DNA from 3 places in the Enterobacter cloacae complex sp. IR5418 genome. Region 1 is predicted to be linked to each of the others. Evidence: predicted binding sites of a transcription regulator. Region 1 holds the regulator's gene; each other region holds the start of a gene.
The links. The regulator LexA, encoded in region 1, represses DNA repair genes until DNA is damaged. The targets are predictions, from matches to a motif close to TNCTGTATGTACATACAGNA.

Region 1 (8,064 bases):
TTTGCGATGCGTCAGGTATAGCACAGCCTGGCGGATCTCGGTGTTTTTAGCAGAACATGATAAAGTGAGGGTTTTCACCCCTTACCATATCCGAGGTGCCCGATGGACAAGTCCACAAAAGAGCTGTTAGCGCAAGCTGAAAAGCTGTGCGCGCAACGCAATGTGCGCCTGACCCCGCAGCGCCTTGAGGTACTGCGTCTGATGAGCCTGCAACAGGGTGCCATCAGCGCCTACGATCTGCTCGACCTGCTGCGTGAAAGCGAGCCGCAGGCAAAGCCACCGACCGTCTATCGGGCGCTGGATTTTCTGCTGGAGCAAGGGTTTGTGCATAAAGTGGAATCAACCAACAGCTATGTGCTGTGCCATCTTTTTGACCAGCCGACTCACACGTCCGCCATGTTTATCTGCGATCGCTGTGGCGTGGTGAAGGAGGAGTGTGCGGAAGGGGTAGAAGATATTATGCATACGCTGGCAGCCAGAATGGGCTTTGCGCTGCGCCATAACGTGATCGAAGCCCACGGCTTATGTTCTGCCTGCGTGGAGGTGGAGTCATGTCGCCATCAGGACGCCTGTCAGCACGATCACTCTATTCTGGTGAAGAAAAAGCCACGTTAAAGCCAAAGAAAAAGGCGGCTTATAGCCGCCCTTGGGGATAGTGCCGGTTACCAGCGGTAGTCGTTACGGGTTTCCCAGTCTTTGACTTCATTTTCCGCCTGATCTTTTTCGTAACCGTAGCGCTCCTGGATTTTACCTACCAGCTGATCGCGCTTACCTTCAATGACGGTCATATCGTCATCTGTCAGCTTACCCCACTGTTCTTTCGCTTTACCTTTGAATTGCTTCCAGTTGCCGCCGATTTCGTCTTTATTCATAATCGTGTCCTCGTGTTAAGCGTCTATGAGTATCGTCCGCTTCGTTCTTTTCTGCTGGACGTGATTATTATTGTAGTTAAGGATTCGGCAGTTGTTTTTATATTCGGAATCTTTAACCGTTACGATATATCGTGCGAAGCTGGAAACCAGGTATTGTTTCGCCAGTGACGATGCCAGATAACGGCCAGCGAAAGGCCACGCAGTGAAAGAAAGACCGCCAGCGCCAGCCACAGACCGTGATTACCGAGATATGGCAGGGTCAGCAGCGTCAGGCCGAACCCCGCCGCAGCGACGGCCATGCTGTTGCGCATCTCCGCCCCCCGCGTGGCGCCAATAAACATCCCGTCCAGCAAATAGCACCATACGCCCACCACGGGTAGAACCACCTGCCAGAGAAGGTAGCGATCGGCCAGCTCACGTAGCGCGGGTATTGAGGTCAGCAGTGCGACAATATGCTCGCCAAAACAGGCGTAAACGAAGGCAAATACCAGGGCCACCAGACCCGCCTGACGGCAGGCAGCACGCCAGACTTCACGCAACTGGCCGCCTTCACGCGCGCCATAGGCCTGCCCTGAATGTGCCTCCACGGCGTAAGCAAAACCATCCAGCGCGTAAGCGGTAAAGGTCAATAACGTCATGAGCACTGCGTTGACCGCGACGATCTCTGGCCCAAGACGCGCACCAAACACGGTTAATGCGCCAAAGCAGAGTTGCAGCAGGAGCGAACGGAGCATGATGTCGCGATTAAGCGCCAGCAGCTTACGAATGTTACCGCGCCAGGCCGTTTTCAGCAGCGCAAGCGAGATACCGCGCATCGCCAGCACGCGCCAGACCATCCACAAACCGATCAGCAGCGTACCGTACTCGGCAATTGCCGTGGCCAGCGCTGCGCCCCGGACGTTCATGTGCAGTCCCATCACCAGCCAGAGATCGAGCACAATGTTAAGCAGATTGCCCACCACCAGCAGGATCACCGGCGCGCGGGCGTACTGTACGCCCAGTAACCAGCCCAGCAGGACCAGGTTTGCCAGTGACGCGGGCGCGCTGAGCCAGCGAATTTCGAGGAACCGCCGGGCCTGCTCCAGTACGGCATCACTGCCACCCACAATATGCAGCGCAAGATCAATCAGCGGCGTTCGCAACAGAACGATTAACGCGCCAGCACCGAACGCCAGGATAAGCGGCTGAACCAGCGCACGCGCCAGACGGAGGGGATCTTTTGCACCATACGCCTGAGCCGTCAGGCCTGTCGTACTCATGCGCAGAAAGAGTAGCAGCATAAAGAGGAAGCTGGTCGCCGTTGCGCCGATCGCGACACCGCCCAGATAAATCGGCGAATCCAGATGCCCGATTACCGCCGTATCCACCAGCCCCAGCAGAGGAACGGTGATATTGGAAAAAATCATCGGTAGCGCAAGACGCCACAACGCCTTATCGGCAGAAGTTAGCAATGCCATGGAAAGTACCGGAATCAAAAATAGGCCAGGCTGTAGAGAAACTACAGCCTGTCAGGAAGAGATTACAGCCATTCACCGTTGCGGATAACGCCGACGGCCAGGCCTTCAATGGAGAAGCTCTGCTCGCGGAGATCCACCACAATCGGGGAGAATTCGTTGTTTTCTGGCAGAAGCTGAACGGTGTTACCTTGTTTTTTCAGGCGCTTAACCGTCACTTCATCGTCAATGCGCGCTACCACGACCTGGCCGTTACGCACGTCCTGCGTTTTGTGTACCGCCAGCAGATCGCCATCCAGAATACCGATATCTTTCATGGACATCCCGCTAACACGCAGCAGGAAATCGGCGCTCGGCTTGAACATGCCTGGGTCAACCTGATAGTGCCCTTCGATGTGCTGCTGTGCCAGCAGGGGTTCACCTGCGGCCACGCGGCCCACCAGCGGAATACCGGTCTCTTCTTCCACCAGCAGACGAATGCCGCGTGATGCGCCGGAAACAATCTCAATCACGCCCTTACGCGCCAGCGCCTTAAGGTGCTCTTCGGCAGCATTAGGAGAACGGAAGCCCAGACGCTGTGCAATTTCTGCACGCGTGGGTGGCATACCCGTCTGGCCGATATGATCCCGAATGAGATCAAACACCTCTTGCTGCCTGGTCGTTAACGCTTTCATACCGCCCCCTGGGTGTATATACAGTTATGCTGTGAGTATATACAGTCAAAGGCGATTTTGGAACCAAAAACTGCACAAAAAACCAGGGACTTAATTATTCCTCGAGGCTCATCGGAAATGCGACCAAAGCAGCGTGACCCAGGTGATCGCCGCAGTGATAATCGACAGCAGTACGGCAGCGGAACCCATGTCTTTCGCCCGGCCAGACAGTTCATGGAATTCCGACCCAATCCGGTCCACAACGGCCTCAATAGCGCTATTAAGAATTTCCACTATCATCACCAGAAGGACAGATCCGATGAGCAGTACGCGGGTGATAGCATCAACATCAAGGAAGCAGGCGATGACAACCGCAACGATTGCGGCAACCGCCTCCTGGCGGAAAGCGGCTTCATTAACCCATGCGGCGCGGAAACCTTTCCATGAATAACCGGCAGCTTTAATGATTCGGGTTAACCCAGTGGTATTATTGGCCATTAAAAGAACCTTTTATGATAAATAGCGTCAGTTACTACAGGCGCAGCGCGTTTCGCTGCAACCTGAAGTATGACGGGTAACAACAGAAATTTTGCGCGCTTTCTGTTATCCTTGCGCCGCAATTGCATTATTAACCAGAGGCTTTACATCGTTTATGTCCGGCTGGCCACGAATTTACTACAAATTACTTAATTTACCATTAAGCGTACTGGTAAAAAGTAAGTCTATCCCAGCAGAACCCGCGCTGGAATTAGGGCTCGATACGTCGCGCCCGATTATGTACGTTTTGCCTTATAACTCGAAGGCAGACCTGCTTACGCTTCGCGCTCAATGTCTGGCGCATGATTTACCTGACCCGCTTGAACCGCTGGAAGTCGACGGTACGCTGCTGCCGCGCTACGTGTTCATCCATGGCGGACCGCGCGTGTTCACCTATTACACGCCGAAAGAAGAGTCCATTAAGCTGTTCCATGATTACCTCGATCTGCACCGCAGCAACCCCGAACTGGACGTGCAGATGGTGCCGGTGTCGGTAATGTTTGGGCGTCGTCCGGGACGCGAAAAAGGGGAAGAGAACCCGCCGCTGCGTATGCTCAACGGCATTCAGAAGTTCTTCGCCGTCTCCTGGCTGGGACGCGACAGCTTTGTCCGCTTCTCGCCTTCCGTTTCACTGCGCCGCATGGCGGATGAACACGGCACCGACAAAATTATTGCGCAAAAGCTGGCGCGCGTTGCGCGTATGCACTTTGCACGTCAGCGTCTGGCGGCCGTTGGGCCACGTCTCCCGGCACGTCAGGATCTCTTCAACAAGCTGCTGGCTTCCAAAGCGATTGCCCGTGCCGTAGAAGACGAAGCGCGCAGCAAGAAAATTTCGCACGAGAAAGCGCAGCAGAACGCAATCGCGCTGATGGAAGAGATCGCCGCGAACTTCTCCTACGAGATGATTCGCCTCTCCGACCGTATCCTCGGCTTCACGTGGAACCGCCTCTATCAGGGGATTAACGTCCACAACGCCGAGCGCGTGCGTCAGTTAGCGCACGACGGCCACGAGATTGTCTACGTGCCCTGCCACCGCAGCCACATGGACTACCTGCTGCTCTCTTACGTCCTCTATCACCAGGGGCTGGTGCCGCCGCACATTGCTGCCGGTATCAACCTGAACTTCTGGCCAGCAGGCCCGATTTTCCGCCGTCTGGGTGCCTTCTTCATTCGCCGTACCTTCAAGGGCAACAAGCTCTACTCCACCGTCTTCAGGGAGTATCTGGGCGAGCTGTTCAGCCGCGGTTATTCCGTGGAGTACTTTGTTGAAGGGGGGCGCTCCCGTACCGGTCGTCTGCTCGATCCGAAGACCGGCACGCTGTCGATGACCATTCAGGCCATGCTGCGTGGCGGTACGCGTCCTATCACGCTGGTGCCTATCTACATCGGGTATGAACACGTGATGGAAGTGGGCACCTACGCGAAAGAACTGCGCGGTGCGACCAAAGAGAAAGAGAGTCTGCCGCAGATGCTGCGTGGGCTGAGTAAATTGCGCAACCTCGGCCAGGGATACGTTAACTTTGGCGAACCCCTGCCGCTGATGACATATCTGAACCATCATGTTCCGGAGTGGCGCGAGTCTATCGATCCTATCGAGGCGGTACGTCCGGCCTGGCTGACGCCAACGGTCAACGGCATCGCATCCGAGCTGATGGTACGCATCAACAATGCCGGTGCGGCAAACGCCATGAACCTGTGCTGTACCGCGCTTCTGGCCTCTCGCCAGCGTTCACTGACCCGTGAGCAGCTGACCGAGCAGATTGATTGCTACCTCGACATCATGCGCAACGTGCCGTATTCCGTGGATTCGACCGTACCGTCTGCCACTGCCAGCGAGCTTATCGATCACGCGTTGCAGATGAACAAGTTCGAAGTCGAGAAAGATACGATTGGTGACATCATCATTCTGCCGCGCGAGCAGGCCGTGCTGATGACCTACTACCGTAACAACATCACGCATATGCTGATGCTGCCGTCGCTGATGGCGGCCATTATTACCCAGCATCGCCGTATTTCACGTCAGGAGCTGCTGCGCCACATTCAGGCCATCTACCCGATGCTGAAAGCGGAGCTGTTCCTGCGCTGGAGTGAAGATGAGCTGGCGGCAGAACTCGATAAAATGACCGCAGAGATGCATCGTCAGGGGCTGATTACCATCAGCGATGACGAACTGCATATCAACCCGTCACGTTCTCGTACCTTGCAGCTGCTGGCTTCCGGTGCCCGTGAGACGTTGCAGCGCTACGCCATTACCTTCTGGTTGTTGAGTGCAAACCCGTCAATCAACCGCGGTACGCTGGAAAAAGAGAGCCGGACGTTGGCCCAGCGCCTCTCCGTTCTGCATGGCATTAATGCCCCGGAATTCTTCGACAAAGCGGTATTCAGCTCCCTGGTGCTGACGCTGCGCGACGAAGGGTATATCAGCGATACGGGCGATGCCGAGCCGGAAGAGACGATGAAGGTTTATCAGATGCTGGCAGAGCTGATTACCTCGGATGTGCGTTTGACGATTGAGAGTTCGACGCAGGGCGAATGATGCTAAAGCCGGGTGGCGCTAACGCTTACCCGGCCTACATGTTACGCTAAATCGTAGGCCGGGTAAGGCGAAGCCGCCACCCGGCTTTTTTATGACCAGTAACTCATCGCCAGCCCCAGAAACAGCACCAGCCCGACGTAGTTGTTATTCAGAAACGCTTTAAAGCAGGCTTCACGCTCGCGCTTCGCGATCAGCTTCTGCTGATACGCAAACAGCAGTCCCGCCACCAGTACGGACCAGTAAAACGCCCAGTTCAGCCCGTTCAGGCGACCAATCGTCACCATCAGCGCCAGCACCGCCACCTGCAATATGCCGATGATCAGTTTGTCGTGACGACCAAACAGGATCGCCGTCGATTTGATGCCAATCTTGAGATCGTCATCGCGATCGACCATCGCGTATTGGGTATCGTACGCAACGGCCCAGAGAATATTCGCCAGGAACATCAGCCAGCAGCTGAGTGGAACGGACTCGCTGACTGCGGCAAATGCCATGGGAATCGACCAGCCAAATGCCGCACCCAATACCACCTGCGGCAGATGGGTGTATCGCTTCATAAACGGGTAAACCCAGGCCAGCGCCAGGGCTGCAACGGAGAGCAGAATGGTCATGGTGTTAAGCGTTAACACCAGCAGGAAAGAGAGAAGCACCAGCACCACAAACAGGATACGCGCCTCTTTCCCGGTCACCTGACCGCTCGGCAGAGGTCGATTCGCGGTACGCTTCACATGCCCGTCAAATTTACGGTCGGCATAGTCGTTAACCACACAACCCGCAGCGCGCATCAGCCAGACACCCGCCACAAACACCGCCAGGATCCACAGCGGCGGCACGCCCGGCGTGGCAACCCACAGCGCCCATAAGGTCGGCCACAGCAGCAGCAGCGCGCCAATGGGTTTATCAGTACGCATCAGGCGGTGATAGGCCAGCAGCTTATTCTGCGTCAGACTCCACTCCATTTTTTCTCCCTCTTAGTACAACGGCGATGCAGGCAAAAAGAGTTCCGTCAGTATTAACGGCTTGCCACTCAAACGAAGGCGGGAACGGCGCCCCCACAAATCGGCATCGCAACCAATTTCAATAAAATCACGGGTCAGTTCAGACGAGGTGAACAGATAGCGCCCCAGGGGCGTTTTGCCGAGGCGTTGCAATGCCAGCTCCGGCCCCGAAAGTGTAGACTCCGGAACCACCGTCCGCCCGGCAAGCCACGGCTCGCCATCCGCACAAAGTAAAATTTCACGCAGCCAGTAGCGTTCTTCCTGCGGCAGCAGCGGCAACTCGCTGGCAATCTCCGCAGGCGAGACAAACCCTTCCTGAATCATCGTCACCGTGACCGTTTTACCCTGTTGCTCAAAACGTTTTGTCATGGAATCTTCCAGCAGCAGCCAGTCCAGTTGCTCCGGGTTAAGCGCGGGTATTTGGTCGAAATAGCGTAGCGCACGCAGCTGCGTTAGCGCGGGGTGTGACATGCCAGACTCTCCGATACATAACGTAAAGGCATTGTATCGCAGATTGGCAAAATGAGGACGGACAAACCAAATTTAGCGATCACTATCGCAACAATGGTGCAACTTGGCCAAAAAAAGTGCGCCCGGTAAGGCGCACTAAACGACTAACAAAATCAGCACTGCGGGGAGACGGTTACCCCTTGCCTTTTACACTGCTGATAAAGGTGGAACGGGCAGTGGTTGAACCTAAACGCTCGGCTTCATCAAGCAGTTTCAGCGCTTTATCGACGTCGCCGTTTTTAACCGCCTGCTTGATGGCGTTGTTGAAGTACGTTTCCGTGTCGTTAAGCACCGGCTCGGCTTTTTTCGTCGGGGCCGGGGCTGCGGCTGGTGCGGCGGCTGGTGCGGCATACACAGGGGCGGCAGTATTACCCACCGTTACCGGGCCAGGACCCGATGAGCCAAACAGTGGGCCAACGAGCACGCTGGAGGCGCTGTTGGTGGAGACTTTCAGCTTGATCAGACCATCGGTGGTGTGACGGGCAAGCGGGTCAGGAATATCCG
Region 2 (8,064 bases), on a different contig from region 1:
CCGGAACCGGTGGTACCCGCAACCAGCAGGTGCGGCATCTTCGCGAGATCGGCAACCACCGGATCGCCCGCGATATCTTTACCCAGCACCACGGTCAGCGGGGACGGGTTGTCGCGGAATTTGGTGTTATCCAGCACTTCACGCAGATAAACGGTCTGGCGTTTCTTGTTTGGCAGCTCAAGACCAACGTAAGGCTTGCCAGGGATCACTTCCACTACGCGTACCGCCACGGTGGACAGAGAACGCGCCAGGTCGCGGGACAGATTCGAAATACGCGCCGCTTTTACGCCCGGCGCCAGGTTCAGTTCGAAACGGGTGATCACCGGACCCGGTGAGTAGTTCACCACATCCGCTTTAATACGGAAGTCAGCCAGACGTGCTTCAACCAGACGGGCCATCTGCTCAAGGGCAAAGGTGTCAACCGGCTCCACTTCTGCTGGCGGCGGCGTTAACAGATCCAACGATGGCAGCGGCGTGCTTGGGCGTTGCAGCGGACGGCTGTCTCCGTTACGCATCAGCAGCGGGTGAATCAGGCTTTCCTGCGGCTGTGGTGCTGGCTGCTGGTACTGCGGCTGCGGCGGTTGGGCAGGCGTCTGCGGCTGAGCATAAGCCTGTGGCGCTGGCTGTTGTGGCTGCGCATAAGCCTGCGGCGCTGGCGCCTGACGCACCGGTTCCGCTTCCGGCATCACGCTCGGCGTAAACAGCGGCTCGCTCGGCCCGTCATCCACCAGATCTTTCATCGGTGAAAATTCAAAATCTGACAGCGAGAACGGATTTGCACCCGAAGGCTGCTCACCGGAATAACGTTGCTGTTGCGTGGCCGCAAACTGACGCGCTAATTCCGCTTCGGCAGCATCATCCTCATCCTGCTGAGAATGAACATCGTGTTGGTACTCGTTCCCATAGCGCTGAGTCTGCTGGGCGGCAAACTGACGCGCCAGCTCATCCTGATGCAGTTCGTCGGCATCATCTTCGTAGTCGGACTCACGGGCTTTCTCTTCCGCCATACGCTGGGAAGGCAGTTTAATGCCATAGGAGGCCAGCTCCCGGCGCGTCGGTACGCGCACGCGATTGGGGCGCGGCAATTGTGGACCAATGCCCTCTTTCACCTGAGGACGCGGCGCGCCGTCGGTTACCGGGCTGAACAGCGGAGCGGACGCGGCAGCGGCTGCCGTTGCCTGCTTCACGGTTTCAGCTCCCGACTCAACGGCTGGCGTGGGGTCTACAGGTGCAACGCTCGCAGAAGGCGCTTTTGCAACAGGCTCCTGCACCGGCTCAGGCACCGGCTGATACCAGGCGGCAAGCTGCTCGCGCTCACGGGCGCGGCGCTCTTCCACTTCTTCAAAATAGTACAATGGCGGACGGGATGGCTTCGCTTCCTCCACCGCGTCGGGTTCAGGCGCAACGTATGGCTGTTCTGGTACAGCGGGTTCGGGCGTATAAGCCTGATACGGTTGTTGCGGCTCGCTGGCAGGCTCAGGCGGCTGATACGGTTGCTGCCACTGTTCCTGCTGCACAGGAATATAGCTTTCAGGCTCCGGCGCAATGGTCGGTTCAGGCGTATGGACGCCTGGCGCAGTCTGCCAGTCTACCTGCGGTTGCTGGATCGCGGACTCTGGTGCCGGAACAGGCGAGGACGGCATGACGGCTTCAACAGGCGCAACATGGGCCTGCGCAGCCGTCGTTGCGGCAGCAGCAGCGGCTACCGGTTCAGTCACTGAATAACCATTCAACAGCGGATCGTATTCGTCATACTCACCCGGCGTGGCTCGATGACCAGAGAACAGCACGTCATCAGGATCGACGGCCGCACCGCGATACTCAATCTGCTCGTCTTCATCCATACGCTTGCCGGAGAAAAGCGCGGCATCCGTTTTACGGCCTAACGGGTTAGCAAATTTTTCAGCAACGCGCTGACGGCGCGCCAGAGCACCGCGCAGAATACGCGCGCGACGAGATTCACGACGCTCATCAGGCGCATCGTCTTCTTCATACTCATCTTCATATTCGTCTTCATCGACCCACGTATCGTCGCGACGGGTGCGATTGCTGGCAAACGTGAGCAGAGTCAGAATAAAGCTGCCGATTTTTTCGGCAATGCTCACCCAGGACCAGCCGGTAAACAGCGTCAGTCCCGCCGCCCAGATACAGAGCAGCGCCAGCGTGCCGCCGCTGCTGTGAAGCATCGGTTGCAGCGCGGAACTTAACAGGCTGCCAATCACCCCGCCAGAGGCGAAATACCAGATATCATCGGCATTGATCGCCGCCAGCCCACAGGAGGTGAGGATCAGCGCCAGGGCGCCAATCAGACGCAGCGAAACGGCAAAATAATCGATGTAGTCGTCATTCTGTCGATGACGCCATGCAAACCAGCATCCGCCAATAATAATGACGGGAAGGGTATAGGCCATCACACCGAAAATGAAGAAGAGCGTGTCCGCAAGCCAGGCGCCGGGAACACCACCTAAGTTATGGATAGGCTCATGCCATGCGGTTTGCGACCAGCTGGGATCTGAGGGGTTGAAACTGAGTAAGGCAGCCATCAGCCAGACGGCAAAAAGGGCAATAACAATCAGTAACGCCTCAAGGAGACGACGTCCGCTGCTTAGCTTAGATAATGTGACTTCTTTGTCTTCAGTGTATTCCTGGCTCAAGAAAGGCTCTCCAGGTATCAGGCATGTCCTGCCTGTGTGCTAAAACGGACAACAGTGCCGGGACTCCCCGGCACTGTTGCTGTATGGATTAACAGGAGTGTAATCAAACTACACTGATTTTGCACCTGTTCCGTGTTAGCGCGTCTTAATAACCAGACGATTGCTCTGTTTGACCTCTTCCATCACCACATAAGTACGGGTGTCGTTCACGCCTGGCAGACGCAGCAGGGTTTCACCCAGCAGCTTACGGTAGGCGGACATATCAGGCACACGGGTTTTCAACAGGTAGTCAAAATCACCGGAAACCAGATGACACTCTTGAATTTCTTCAAGTTTTTGTACAGCGGCGTTAAATTGCTCAAACACATCCGGCGCACCACGATTCAGAGTAATCTCAACAAATACCAGAAGTGAGGCATCCAGATAATGCGGGTTCAGCAGAGCCGTATAGCCCTGAATAAAACCCTGTCTTTCCAGTCGACGCACACGCTCAAGGCACGGCGTCGGGGAAAGTCCCACACGTTTTGAAAGCTCGACGTTGGAAATACGCCCATCCTTTTGCAATTCATTAAGAATGTTACGATCGATACGGTCGAGATCTTTGCCAGGGCGCTTCTTGCTATCTACCATTATTATTGTCTCTCTGTATTCCTTCCCTACTCCTGCCTGGACCCTGTGCACATCACTGTTCAGAGCCTGTACCCGTTATTCATCACATCGCCTGGTTATGTATTAGACGCGATGTGGATTCGGGTTCTGCGGTAAGAAGACCGTTGCCCGAAAGCAGTCACAGACATCACGTATGGCGTCTGTCCACACCATGCGTAGATTTCACTGACCCGGTAAAAATGGCATTTCCGTGCATGTCTATGCGACATGCAGTTCGTGCGTCTTTTTTTCTTCCTTGAATGTTTTCGCAAAAGCGCAGGGGATTGTCAAAGCAAAACATCGATTTTTAGTACAAGATGCCGGATATTCATTACGGAGGGGTATTAATCCTCATTTTATTGCCTTATAAACGCGCAGTTTTCAGTAGCAGACGTGATGTGACCGCCTTTGACCCATAGGGCGCGTCTATTGCATATATCGGAAGCAAAACTGTCGTGCTCTTTTTTTACGGCAACAAATTCCCTACAATCCAGCCCATTGCCTGCCAACAACAATGGGGATCTCATGGGCACGACCAAACACAGTAAGCTGCTAATCCTTGGTTCTGGACCTGCGGGATATACCGCAGCGGTCTATGCTGCACGCGCTAACCTGCAACCGGTACTGATCACCGGGATGGAAAAAGGCGGTCAATTGACCACCACCACGGAAGTGGAAAACTGGCCGGGCGACCCGAACGACCTGACCGGGCCGCTGCTGATGGAGCGCATGCATGAGCATGCCACCAAATTCGAAACCGAAATTCTGTTCGACCACATTAATAAAGTGGATTTGCAGAACCGTCCGTTCCGCCTGACGGGTGACAGCGGCGAGTACACCTGTGATGCACTGATCATCGCCACCGGCGCCTCTGCCCGCTATCTCGGCCTGCCGTCTGAAGAAGCGTTCAAAGGCCGCGGCGTGTCAGCCTGTGCCACCTGCGACGGTTTCTTCTACCGCAACCAGAAAGTTGCGGTTATCGGTGGCGGCAACACCGCTGTGGAAGAAGCGCTGTATCTGGCAAACATTGCCTCAGAAGTACACCTGATCCACCGTCGCGACACCTTCCGTGCGGAGAAGATCCTGATCAAACGCCTGATGGACAAAGTGGCGAGCGGCAACATTGTGCTGCACACCAACCGTACGCTGGAAGAAGTGACCGGCGATCAGATGGGCGTGGCGGGACTGCGTATCCGTGATACCCAGGACACCGATAACGTCGAAACGCTGGACGTGGCGGGCCTGTTTGTGGCAATTGGTCACAGCCCGAACACGGCTATCTTCGAAGGCCAGCTTGAGCTGGAGAACGGCTACATCAAAGTGCAGTCTGGCATTCACGGCAACGCCACCCAGACCAGCATTCCAGGTGTCTTCGCGGCAGGCGACGTGATGGACCATATTTATCGCCAGGCGATCACCTCTGCGGGCACCGGCTGTATGGCCGCGCTGGATGCAGAACGATATCTGGATGGACTGGCTGAACAAGGTAAATAATCTTTACAAGTCAGTAACAAACGTAAATAAAGGCGGCCACAGGTCGCCTTTATTTTTGCTCACGTGTAACATGCAGATGTCTAATTTCTTATAACGTCACCTGCAAAGTACGCAATGGAAAAAACCCGTCAACAAGAGTTAACACGCTGGCTGAAACAGCAAAGCGTTCTGTCCCGCCGCTGGCTTATGATCTCCCGCATTCTGGGTTTTATCAGCGGTCTGTTGATTGTTGCCCAGGCATGGCTGCTGGCCCGCATTCTCAATCATATGATCATGGAGAACATCCCGCGCGAAGCGCTGCTGTTGCCGTTTATCGTTCTGGTGCTGGTTTTTGTTCTGCGTGCGTGGGTGGTCTGGCTGCGCGAGCGGGTTGGGTTCCACGCCGGGCAGCACATCCGCTATGAGATCCGCCGCAAGGTGCTCGACCGGCTTTCTGAAGCCGGTCCTGCGTGGATCCAGGGCAAACCGGCCGGTAGCTGGGCAACGCTGATCCTTGAGCAAATCGATGATATGCACGATTACTACGCGCGGTATCTTCCACAGATGGCGCTGGCGGTTTTTGTGCCACTGCTGATTGTTATCGCCATCTTCCCTGTTAACTGGGTGGCGGCGTTGATCCTGCTGGGCACCGCCCCGCTGATCCCGCTGTTTATGGCAATGGTCGGCATGGGCGCGGCAGATGCAAACCGTCGCAACTTCCTGGCGCTGGGTCGGTTGAGCGGTCATTTCCTGGACCGTCTGCGCGGAATGGAAACCCTGCGGATCTTTGGTCGTGGTGAAGCGGAAACCGAAAACATTCGCCTGGCGTCGCAGGATTTTCGTCAGCGCACCATGGAAGTGTTGCGCATGGCCTTCCTCTCTTCAGGCGTGCTCGAATTCTTTACTTCCCTGTCGATTGCGCTGGTGGCGGTTTACTTTGGTTTTTCCTACCTCGGCGCGCTGGATTTCGGCCACTACGGTACGGCGGTAACCCTTTCCGCCGGGTTCCTGGCGCTGATCCTGGCTCCGGAATTTTTCCAGCCGCTTCGCGATCTCGGCACCTTTTACCATGCCAAAGCGCAGGCGGTGGGTGCTGCCGACAGCCTGAAAACCTTCCTGGAAACGCCACTGGCGCATCCGGAGCGTGGTGAAGTGACGCTGAATACGAATGATCCGGTGATCGTTGAAGCACAGGATTTTTCTGTTCTGTCCCCTGAAGGCAAAGTGCTGGCCGGTCCGCTGAACTTTACCCTGCCTGCCGGACAACGTGTGGTGCTGGTGGGTACCAGCGGCTCAGGTAAAAGCTCATTGTTGAATGCGCTGTCAGGTTTTATGGCGTATACCGGGTCGCTGCGTATCAACAAAACGGAGCTGCGCGAACTTGATCCTGATGCCTGGCGCAAACAGCTAAGCTGGGTGGGTCAAAACCCTCAGTTGCCTGCCCCGACGCTGCGCGAGAATGTGCTGCTGGCACGGCCAGATGCGCGTGAAGATGAGCTGCAATCGGTCCTCGACCGCGCCTGGGTCAGCGAGTTTCTGCCGCTGCTTGCGCAGGGTGTCGATACCGTCATTGGCGATCAGTCTGCCGGGCTGTCAGTAGGCCAGGCACAGCGCGTCGCGGTTGCCCGTGCATTGCTAAACCCCTGTTCGCTAATGCTGCTTGATGAACCCGCGGCCAGTCTGGACGCTCACAGCGAGCAGCGCGTGATGGATGCGCTTAATGCAGCCTCACGCCAGCAAACCACCCTGATGGTGACCCACCAGCTGGAAGGTATTGCCGACTGGGATCAGATCTGGGTGATGGAAAACGGACACATTGTTGAGCAAGGCGATTACGCCGCGCTTGTTGCCGCGCAGGGGCCGTTTGCGACCCTGCTGGCGAACCGTCAGGAGGATATCTGATGCGCGCCCTGCTTCCCTATCTTGCACTGTATAAACGGCACAAATGGATGCTGACGCTCGGCATTGTGCTGGCGATCGTCACTCTGCTCGCCAGCATCGGCCTGCTCACGCTTTCCGGCTGGTTCCTCTCCGCATCTGCGGCCGCAGGCTTTGCCGGGCTGTACAGCTTTAACTACATGCTCCCTGCCGCCGGGGTGCGCGGCACGGCGATCACGCGAACAGCCGGACGCTACTTCGAGCGTCTGGTCAGCCACGACGCGACTTTCCGCGTGCTGCAACACCTGCGTATTTACACCTTCAGCAAACTGCTGCCCCTCTCCCCTGCCGGGCTGGCACGTTTTCGACAGGGTGAATTACTCAACCGCGTGGTCGCAGATGTGGATACGCTGGATCACCTCTATCTGCGCGTCATTTCACCCATGGTGGGCGCGTTTGTAGTGATTGTCGTGGTGACGCTGGGGTTGAGTTTTCTGGATGTTCCCATCGCGCTGACGCTCGGCGGCATCATGCTGATGACGCTGATTATTCTGCCCCCCCTGTTTTATCGAGCAGGTAAAACCACCGGGGAAAACCTGACGCGTCTGCGCGGAGAGTACCGCCAGCAGCTCACCGCCTGGTTGCAGGGACAGGCCGAACTCACCATTTTTGGCGCCAGCAAACGCTACCGCGCCCGCATGGAAAATACGGAGCTGAACTGGCATGAAGCCCAGCGTCGCCAGTCAGAGCTGACCGCGTTCTCTCAGGCGCTGATGATGTTAATCGGCGGTATTGCCGTTATCGCCATGCTCTGGATGGCCTCCGGTGGCGTGGGCGGTAATGCACAACCTGGCCCGCTGATTGCGCTGTTTGTTTTCTGTGCCCTGGCCGCTTTTGAAGCTTTAGCCCCGGTCACGGGCGCTTTTCAGCATCTCGGCCAGGTCATTGCCTCTGCGCTACGCATTACGGATATTGCCGAGCAGGAGCCGGAAGTGACGTTCAGCGCCGGTCACACCGCCGCGCCGGAGCAGGTCGCGCTCACGCTCAGCAACGTCACTTTCGCCTACGATAATCAGGCGCAAAACGCGCTGGAAGAGATCAGCCTTTCTGTTGATGCCGGGCAGCGCATAGCGATCCTTGGCCGTACGGGATGTGGAAAATCGACGCTTCTGCAACTCCTTACGCGCGCCTGGGACCCGCAGCAGGGCGAGATACGGTTTAATGACATTCCGCTGTCTGGTTTCAGCGAAGCGGCCCTGCGTAAAACGGTCAGCGTCGTGCCCCAGCGGGTGCATCTGTTCAGCGCTACGCTGCGTGATAATCTTCTTCTGGCGGCACCAGACGCCTCCGACGATACGCTGCGGGCGATGCTGGAGCAGGTTGGGCTGCACAAGCTGCTTGAAGACGACGG
Region 3 (8,064 bases), on a different contig from region 1:
GCTGCACCATATGTACGATGCAGAGCAGCTGGCGCAGGTGATCCAGTCTGACTGGCACTATCGTCTGGCGCAGTCACTGGGAGTGAGTTTTGCGGCAGATGCTGGCTGGATCAGCATGATGACGCTGGGCGCTGTCTTCTTCCTGCCGATCTACATGACCGTCTTTATCGTGGGCGGTTTCTGGGAAGTTCTGTTCGCTATTATTCGCAAGCATGAGATCAACGAGGGTTTCTTTGTCACCTCTATTCTGTTTGCGCTGATTGTTCCGCCAACGCTGCCGCTCTGGCAGGCGGCGATGGGGATCAGCTTTGGCGTGGTCATTGCCAAAGAGATCTTCGGCGGAACCGGACGCAACTTCCTGAACCCGGCACTGGCAGGGCGAGCGTTCCTGTTCTTTGCTTATCCGGCGCAAATCTCGGGCGACCTGGTGTGGACGGCTGCGGACGGCTTCTCCGGCGCGACGCCACTTTCACAGTGGGCGGCAGGCGGCGGCGAAACGCTGGTCAATAATGCAACCGGACAGGCTGTGACCTGGTTTGATGCGTTTATCGGCAATATTCCGGGCTCCATTGGTGAAGTGTCTACCCTGATGATTCTGATCGGCGGGGCCATCATCCTCTTTGGCCGCGTGGCGTCCTGGCGCATAGTCGCGGGCGTCATGCTCGGGATGGTACTCACTGCCACGCTTTTCAATTTCATTGGTTCAGACACTAACCCGATGTTCTCCATGCCGTGGTACTGGCACCTCGTGCTGGGAGGCTTTGCGTTTGGCATGATGTTCATGGCCACCGATCCCGTCTCGGCTTCGTTTACCGACAGAGGTAAATGGTGTTACGGCGCGCTCATTGGGGTGATGTGTGTACTGATTCGCGTGGTCAACCCGGCCTATCCGGAAGGGATGATGTTGGCCATTCTGTTTGCCAATCTGTTTGCGCCGCTGTTCGACTACCTGGTCGTGCGCGCCAACATTAAGCGGAGGAAGGCGCGTGGCTGAAATTAAAAATAACGACAGCATCAGCAAAACGCTGCTGGTGGTGCTGGTACTGTGCCTGGTCTGTTCCATCGTGGTAGCCGGTTCTGCCGTAGGGTTAAAACCGCTACAGCAAGAGCAACGAGCGCTGGATAAACAGCGTAACATCCTGGCCGTGGCCGGGCTGATGCAGGAAGGCATGACGAAGGATGACGTCGCCGCGGTGTTTGCCGAACGTATTACCGCACGGCTGGTGGATTTAAAAACCGGCGAGCTGATGGATAAAGACCCGGCGAAATACAACCAGGCGCTGGCGCTGAAAGATCCGCAGATGAGCACCACGCTTGACGCCTCGCAGGATCCGGCAGGCATTAAGCGCCGCAGCAATGTCGCGGAGATTTACCTCGTTCGTGACGAGCAAAAACGTGTACAGGAAGTGGTGTTGCCCATCTACGGCAACGGCTTGTGGTCGATGATGTACGCCTTCGTGGCGCTGGATACCGATGGCCGTACGGTCAAAGGGATCACTTATTACGATCAGGGCGAAACGCCGGGGCTGGGTGGGGAAGTTGAGAACCCTAACTGGCGAGCACAGTTTGTCGGTAAAAAAGTGCTCGACGACAACGGCCAGCCTGCGCTGAAAGTGGTGAAAGGCGGCGCGCGTCCCGGCGATGAATTTGCCGTTGATGGCCTTTCCGGCGCCACGCTCACCTCTAACGGGGTGCAGCACAGCTTTGATTTCTGGATGGGTGAACTGGGCTTTGGTCCCTTCCTGAAGAATGTACGTGAAGGAGCGCTGAATAATGGCTGATACGGGTGAACTGAAAGAAGTTAAAAAGGTACTGATTGGCCCACTTTTAGCCAATAACCCGATAACGCTTCAGGTGCTGGGTGTGTGCTCGGCTCTGGCGGTGACCACCAAGCTGGAAACGGCGGTGGTCATGACGCTGGCGGTAACGCTGGTGACAGCGTTCTCCAGCATGTTTATCTCAATGATCCGCCACCACATACCTAACAGCGTGAGGATCATCGTGCAGATGGCGATCATCGCCTCGCTGGTGATCGTGGTCGATCAGCTGCTGCGCGCCTTCGCTTATGAAACCTCTAAGCAGCTCTCGGTGTTTGTTGGTCTGATTATCACCAACTGCATCGTGATGGGGCGTGCTGAAGCCTATGCGATGAAGATGCCGCCGCTGGCGAGCTTTATGGACGGTATCGGCAACGGCCTGGGTTACGGCGTGATCCTGTTGACGGTCGGTTTCCTGCGCGAACTTATTGGCAGCGGCAAGCTGTTTGGCATTCCGGTGCTGGATACGGTACAGAACGGCGGCTGGTATCTGCCGAACGGCCTGTTCCTGCTGGCGCCAAGCGCATTTTTCATTATCGGTTTGCTGATCTGGCTGATTCGTACGTTGAAGCCTGAACAGCAGGAAAAGGAGTAACCGACAATGGCTCATTACCTGAGTTTATTTGTGCGCGCGGTGTTTGTTGAAAACATGGCGCTCGCCTTCTTCCTTGGCATGTGTACATTCCTTGCCGTTTCTAAAAAGGTCTCGACGGCATTTGGTCTCGGGGTGGCGGTCACCGTTGTGCTGGGGCTTTCCGTTCCGATTAACAACCTGGTGTTCAACTTCGTGCTGCGGGACAGCGCGCTGGTGGAGGGGATTGATCTCAGCTTCCTGAACTTCATCACCTTCATCGGGGTGATTGCGGCGCTGGTGCAAATCCTGGAGATGATCCTCGATAAGTATTTCCCGTCGCTGTACAACGCGCTGGGGATCTTCCTGCCGCTGATCGCGGTGAACTGCGCCATTTTCGGTGGCGTCTCGTTTATGGTTCAGCGCGATTACAACTTCAGTGAATCGGTTGTGTATGGTTTCGGTTCCGGTATCGGCTGGATGCTGGCGATTGTCACCATGGCGGGGATCCGTGAAAAAATGAAATATGCCAACGTGCCTGCGGGTCTTCGTGGCTTAGGGATCACCTTTATCACCACCGGCCTGATGGCGTTGGGCTTTATGTCCTTCTCCGGTGTGCAGCTATAAGGGCTAACAGATGGAAATTATTCTTGGCGTGGTGATGTTCACGCTGATAGTACTGGTGCTGTCAGGGCTGATCCTGGCGGCGCGTGCGAAGCTGGTCAATTCCGGGGATGTGATCATTGATATCAATGATGATCCACAGAACCAGATCCGTACCCCGGCAGGGGATAAGCTGCTCAACACCCTCTCCGGCAACGGGATATTTGTCTCGTCTGCCTGTGGCGGCGGTGGCTCCTGTGGACAGTGCCGTGTGAAGGTTAAAGAGGGTGGCGGTGATATTCTGCCAACGGAACTGTCGCATATCACGAAGCGTGAAGCGAAAGAGGGATGCCGTCTGGCGTGTCAGGTCGCCGTGCGCCAGAACATGAAGATTGAGCTGCCGGAGGAGATCTTCGGCGTGAAAAAATGGGAGTGCGAAGTTATCTCTAACGATAACAAAGCCACGTTCATTAAAGAGCTCAAGCTGCGTGTCCCTGAAGGGGAGAGCGTCCCGTTCCGCGCGGGCGGGTATATTCAGATTGATTGTCCGGCACACACTGTAGCGTATGCCGACTTCGATGTACCTGAAGAGTACCGGGCAGACTGGGATAAATTTAACCTCTTCCGCTTTGTTTCCGAGGTAAAAGAGCCAGCGCTTCGCGCCTATTCCATGGCGAACTACCCGGAAGAGAAGGGCATTATTATGCTCAACGTGCGTATCGCTACGCCGCCGCCGAATGTGCCTGATGCACCGCCTGGCGTGATGTCGTCGTATATCTGGTCCCTCAAGCCTGGCGACAAAGTGACGATTTCTGGCCCGTTCGGTGAGTTCTTTGCCAAAGATACCGACGCGGAAATGGTCTTTATCGGCGGTGGTGCGGGTATGGCGCCGATGCGTTCGCATATCTTTGACCAGCTCAAACGACTCGGCAGCAAGCGTAAGATCAGCTTCTGGTATGGGGCGCGTTCACTGCGTGAAATGTTCTACGACGATGAGTTTGAACAACTGGCGCGTGATAACCCTAACTTTACCTTCCACGTGGCGCTATCCGATCCGCAGCCGGAAGATAACTGGACAGGTTATACGGGCTTCATCCACAACGTGCTGTATGAAAACTACCTGAAACAGCATCCGGCACCGGAAGACTGCGAGTTTTATATGTGCGGTCCGCCAATGATGAACGCCGCCGTGATCAAGATGCTCAAAGATCTTGGGGTGGAAGATGAGAACATCATGCTCGATGATTTCGGAGGCTGATTATGCTGACCTTTCTGGCGACTTTTGCGGTGTTTGTGCTGGTGATCTTCGGTATGTCTTTAGGCTGGATCATCAAGCGTAAAAGCATTCAGGGCAGCTGCGGAGGCATCTCTTCCATCGGTATGGAAAAGGTATGTGACTGCCCTGAGCCGTGCGATGCACGGAAAAAGCGGATGGCTCGCGAGCAGCAACGCATTATTTAGTCTTCCTGGTCGGGTAAGGCAAAGCCGCTACCCGACAATTCCCACGCACACTTCTCAACCCTCATTTCTTTACTGTATACTTATCCAGTAAAGAGTGAGGGCTTACTATGCGCAAAATAATCCATGTCGATATGGACTGCTTTTTTGCCGCAGTGGAGATGCGTGACAACCCGGCGCTGCGGGATATTCCCATCGCCATTGGCGGCAGCCGCGTTCAGCGCGGTGTGATCAGCACCGCCAACTACCCTGCACGCAAATTTGGCGTACGCAGCGCCATGCCGACCGCGATGGCGCTGAAACTGTGCCCGCATCTCACTCTTCTGCCCGGACGTTTTGATGCCTACAAAGAAGCGTCGAGCCACATTCGGGAGATCTTCTCCCGCTACACCTCCCTGATTGAACCGTTATCGCTGGATGAAGCCTATCTGGATGTCACCCACAGCGTGCACTGCCACGGCTCCGCCACCCTGATGGCACAGGAGATCCGCCAGACTATTTTTAACGAGCTTAATCTCACGGCATCGGCAGGCGTTGCGCCGGTAAAGTTTCTTGCCAAAATCGCCTCCGATTTAAATAAGCCCAACGGCCAGTACGTCATCACCCCGGAAGAGGTTCCGGCGTTTTTAAAAACGCTGCCGCTCAGTAAAATTCCCGGTGTGGGTAAAGTCTCCGCCGCGAAGCTGGAAAGTATGGGGTTACGCACCTGCGAAGACGTTCAGCGCAGCGATCTGGCGCTGCTGCTTAAGCGTTTTGGCAAGTTTGGCCGCGTATTGTGGGAACGCAGTCAGGGTATTGACGATCGTGATGTTAACAACGAACGGCTGCGTAAATCGGTCGGGGTTGAACGCACGCTCAGCGAAGATATTCATGACTGGACCGAGTGTGAAACCATCATTACGGAACAGCTCTATCCTGAGCTTGAACGACGTTTGCTGAAGGTCAAACCGGATCTGCTCATTGCCCGACAAGGCATCAAACTGAAATTTAATGATTTTCAGCAGACGACGCAGGAGCATGTCTGGCCGCGTCTGAACAAAGAGGATCTTATCGCGACGGCGAAAAAGGCGTGGGAAGAGCGGCGGGGTGGGCGAGGCGTCCGGCTGGTGGGGCTGCACGTTACATTGCTGGATCCGCAGCTAGAGCGTCAGTTGGTTCTGGGACTTTAGATTACGCTACTCGTAGGCCCGGTGAGCGTAGCGACACCGGGCAACAGACGAGGAATTACTTCGCAGGGATTGCTTTCAGCAATTCAGTCAGCAGCGTCCAGTAATGACCGACGCTTTCAATGTGAACCTGCTCATCCGGAGAGTGTGGACCGGTGATGGTCGGCCCGATGGAGACCATGTCCATATCCGGATACGGTTTCTTGAACAGACCACACTCCAGACCCGCGTGAATAACCTGAATGTTCGGGGTGCTGTTGAACAGTCGCTGATAAGTTTCACGCACCAGTGCCATGACCGGAGAACTTGCATCCGGCTGCCAGCCCGGGTAGCTACCTTTTGCAGACGTTTTCGCGCCCGCCAGGGTACCCAGAGATTCCAGCATGCTCACAACGTACTCCTTACCGCTGTCGATCAGGGAGCGGATCAGGCAGATGATCTCTGCGCTGTCGTCGCCCATGGTCACCACGCCCACGTTCAGGGAGGTTTCCACCACGCCTTTTGCGACATCTGAATTGCGGATCACGCCGTTTGGCGTTGCGTTCAGCAGTTGAACAAACGAGTCACGAGACTGTGTGGTCAGCGCGGCTTTATCCGTTGTTACGGACTCCAGCACGACAGTCAGGTTTTTCTCTTTGGCTGACAGTTCGTTTTTCAGGATATCCAGATACACGCTGGCGAGTCTTTTCAGTTCATCCGCTTTCGCCGCAGGCACCGCCACGGTCGCGAAGGCTTCGCGAGGGATCGCGTTACGCAGCGTACCGCCGTTGAAGTCCACCAGGCGCAGATCCAGTTCAGCGGCATGGCCCGCCAGGAAACGTGCCAGCAGTTTGTTGGCGTTGCCCAGGCCCAGGTGAATATCACCGCCGGAGTGACCGCCTTTCAGCCCTTTCAGCGTCAGCTTAAAGGTCTCGAACCCCGCAGGGATCGCTTCGCGGGACAGCGGCAGGGTTGAGATGAAATCGATCCCGCCCGCGCAGCCCATGTAGATCTCACCTTCTTCTTCGGAGTCGGTGTTGATCAGAATGTCTGCTTGCAGCCAGTTCGCCTGGAGACCAAACGCCCCATCCATGCCCGCTTCTTCAGTCATGGTCAGCAGCACTTCCAGCGGACCATGTTCAACGCTGTCGTCAGCCAGCACGGCCAGCGCGGAAGCCATACCAATGCCGTTATCAGCGCCAAGCGTTGTGCCGCGCGCCTTTACCCACTCACCGTCGATGTACGGCTGAATCGGGTCTTTCGTGAAGTCGTGAACGGTGTCGTTGTTTTTCTGCGGAACCATGTCCAGGTGCGCCTGCAATACCACTGGCTTGCGGTTTTCCATACCTGCGGTGGCAGGTTTGCGGATCAGAATGTTGCCAACCTGGTCGCGCTCAGCGTGCAGACCTTTTTCCTTCGCCCAACCCATAATATGTTCGGCAAGTTGTTCTTCGTGATAGGAAGGGTGCGGAATAGAGCAGATTTTGGCAAAAATATCCCACAGCGGCTGTGGAGATAATTGAGACAGTTCAGACACGATAGGTCTCCTTGTCGTTGCGCTGCAAAACAATGTTGCAGGTCACAGGGTTAGCAGGTTAATCGTTACCACAAGACGGGCTTGCGAGATGCAACTGAGAATACCACTTTCTCCCGTGGCTGGTAGCATTAAGCATGTAAAAACTCAGGCTCATGGCGCGTAACACTGGTTTTTAGTGCGTCAGATCTCTATAATCTCGCGCAACCTATTTCCCCCTCGAACACTTTTTAAGCCGTATATAAACAGGCTGGGACACTTCACATGAGCGAAAAATACGTCGTCACCTGGGACATGTTGCAGATTCACGCACGCAAACTGGCTGCGCGTCTGATGCCTTCCGAGCAGTGGAAAGGCATTATTGCCGTCAGCCGTGGCGGTCTGGTACCGGGGGCGCTGCTGGCACGTGAGCTGGGTATTCGTCATGTCGATACCGTATGTATCTCCAGCTATGACCACGATAACCAGCGTGAACTGAAAGTGCTGAAGCGCGCCGAAGGCGACGGTGAAGGCTTTATCGTTATCGACGATCTGGTGGACACCGGCGGTACCGCGGTCGCTATCCGCGAAATGTATCCAAAAGCGCACTTTGTCACTATCTTCGCGAAACCTGCGGGTCGCCCACTGGTTGATGATTACGTGATTGATATCCCGCAGGATACTTGGATTGAACAGCCATGGGATATGGGCGTGGTCTTCGTACCGCCTATTTCTGGCCGTTAATTTCAGTACGTAACTTTACACGCCCGGTTATGCCGGGCGTTGTTCTTTTTAGCCTGCCACGCGTTACAATGGTCTTCATATGACGTATCCATGGAGGCAACGCAATGACGCAGGCGAATCTCACCGAAACTCTCTTCAAACCCCGTTTCAAGCACCCTGAAACGTCGACGCTGGTGCGTCGGTTTAATCCGGGGACAATGCCTGCTGTTCAGT

Region 2: a site for LexA is predicted at 2,732-2,751, ahead of ACOTX7_RS18855 (DNA translocase FtsK 4TM domain-containing protein). Genes of this name have one in related genera too.
Region 3: a site for LexA is predicted at 4,523-4,542, ahead of dinB (DNA polymerase IV). Genes of this name have one in related genera too.

Annotation. Positions count from the first base shown of each region.
Region 1 is NZ_JBMKHS010000014.1:31,447-39,510, reverse strand. It holds gene zur (zinc uptake transcriptional repressor Zur) at 103-615, shown strand; gene ACOTX7_RS12795 (CsbD family protein) at 663-872, opposite strand; gene dinF (MATE family efflux transporter DinF) at 992-2,329, opposite strand; gene lexA (transcriptional repressor LexA) at 2,392-3,000, opposite strand; gene ACOTX7_RS12780 (diacylglycerol kinase) at 3,109-3,477, opposite strand; gene plsB (glycerol-3-phosphate 1-O-acyltransferase PlsB) at 3,632-6,052, shown strand; gene ubiA (4-hydroxybenzoate octaprenyltransferase) at 6,142-7,011, opposite strand; gene ubiC (chorismate lyase) at 7,024-7,521, opposite strand; gene malM (maltose operon protein MalM) at 7,694-8,064, opposite strand, start outside.
Region 2 is NZ_JBMKHS010000029.1:40,381-48,444, reverse strand. It holds gene ACOTX7_RS18855 (DNA translocase FtsK 4TM domain-containing protein) at 1-2,654, opposite strand, end outside; gene lrp (leucine-responsive transcriptional regulator Lrp) at 2,790-3,284, opposite strand; gene trxB (thioredoxin-disulfide reductase) at 3,828-4,796, shown strand; gene cydD (heme ABC transporter permease/ATP-binding protein CydD) at 4,911-6,677, shown strand; gene cydC (heme ABC transporter ATP-binding protein/permease CydC) at 6,677-8,064, shown strand, end outside.
Region 3 is NZ_JBMKHS010000036.1:17,246-25,309, forward strand. It holds gene ACOTX7_RS20255 (NADH:ubiquinone reductase (Na(+)-transporting) subunit B) at 1-994, shown strand, start outside; gene ACOTX7_RS20260 (Na(+)-translocating NADH-quinone reductase subunit C) at 987-1,781, shown strand; gene ACOTX7_RS20265 (NADH:ubiquinone reductase (Na(+)-transporting) subunit D) at 1,774-2,412, shown strand; gene nqrE (NADH:ubiquinone reductase (Na(+)-transporting) subunit E) at 2,419-3,015, shown strand; gene nqrF (NADH:ubiquinone reductase (Na(+)-transporting) subunit F) at 3,026-4,249, shown strand; gene nqrM ((Na+)-NQR maturation NqrM) at 4,252-4,452, shown strand; gene dinB (DNA polymerase IV) at 4,560-5,618, shown strand; gene pepD (cytosol nonspecific dipeptidase) at 5,674-7,131, opposite strand; gene gpt (xanthine phosphoribosyltransferase) at 7,393-7,851, shown strand; gene frsA (esterase FrsA) at 7,956-8,064, shown strand, end outside.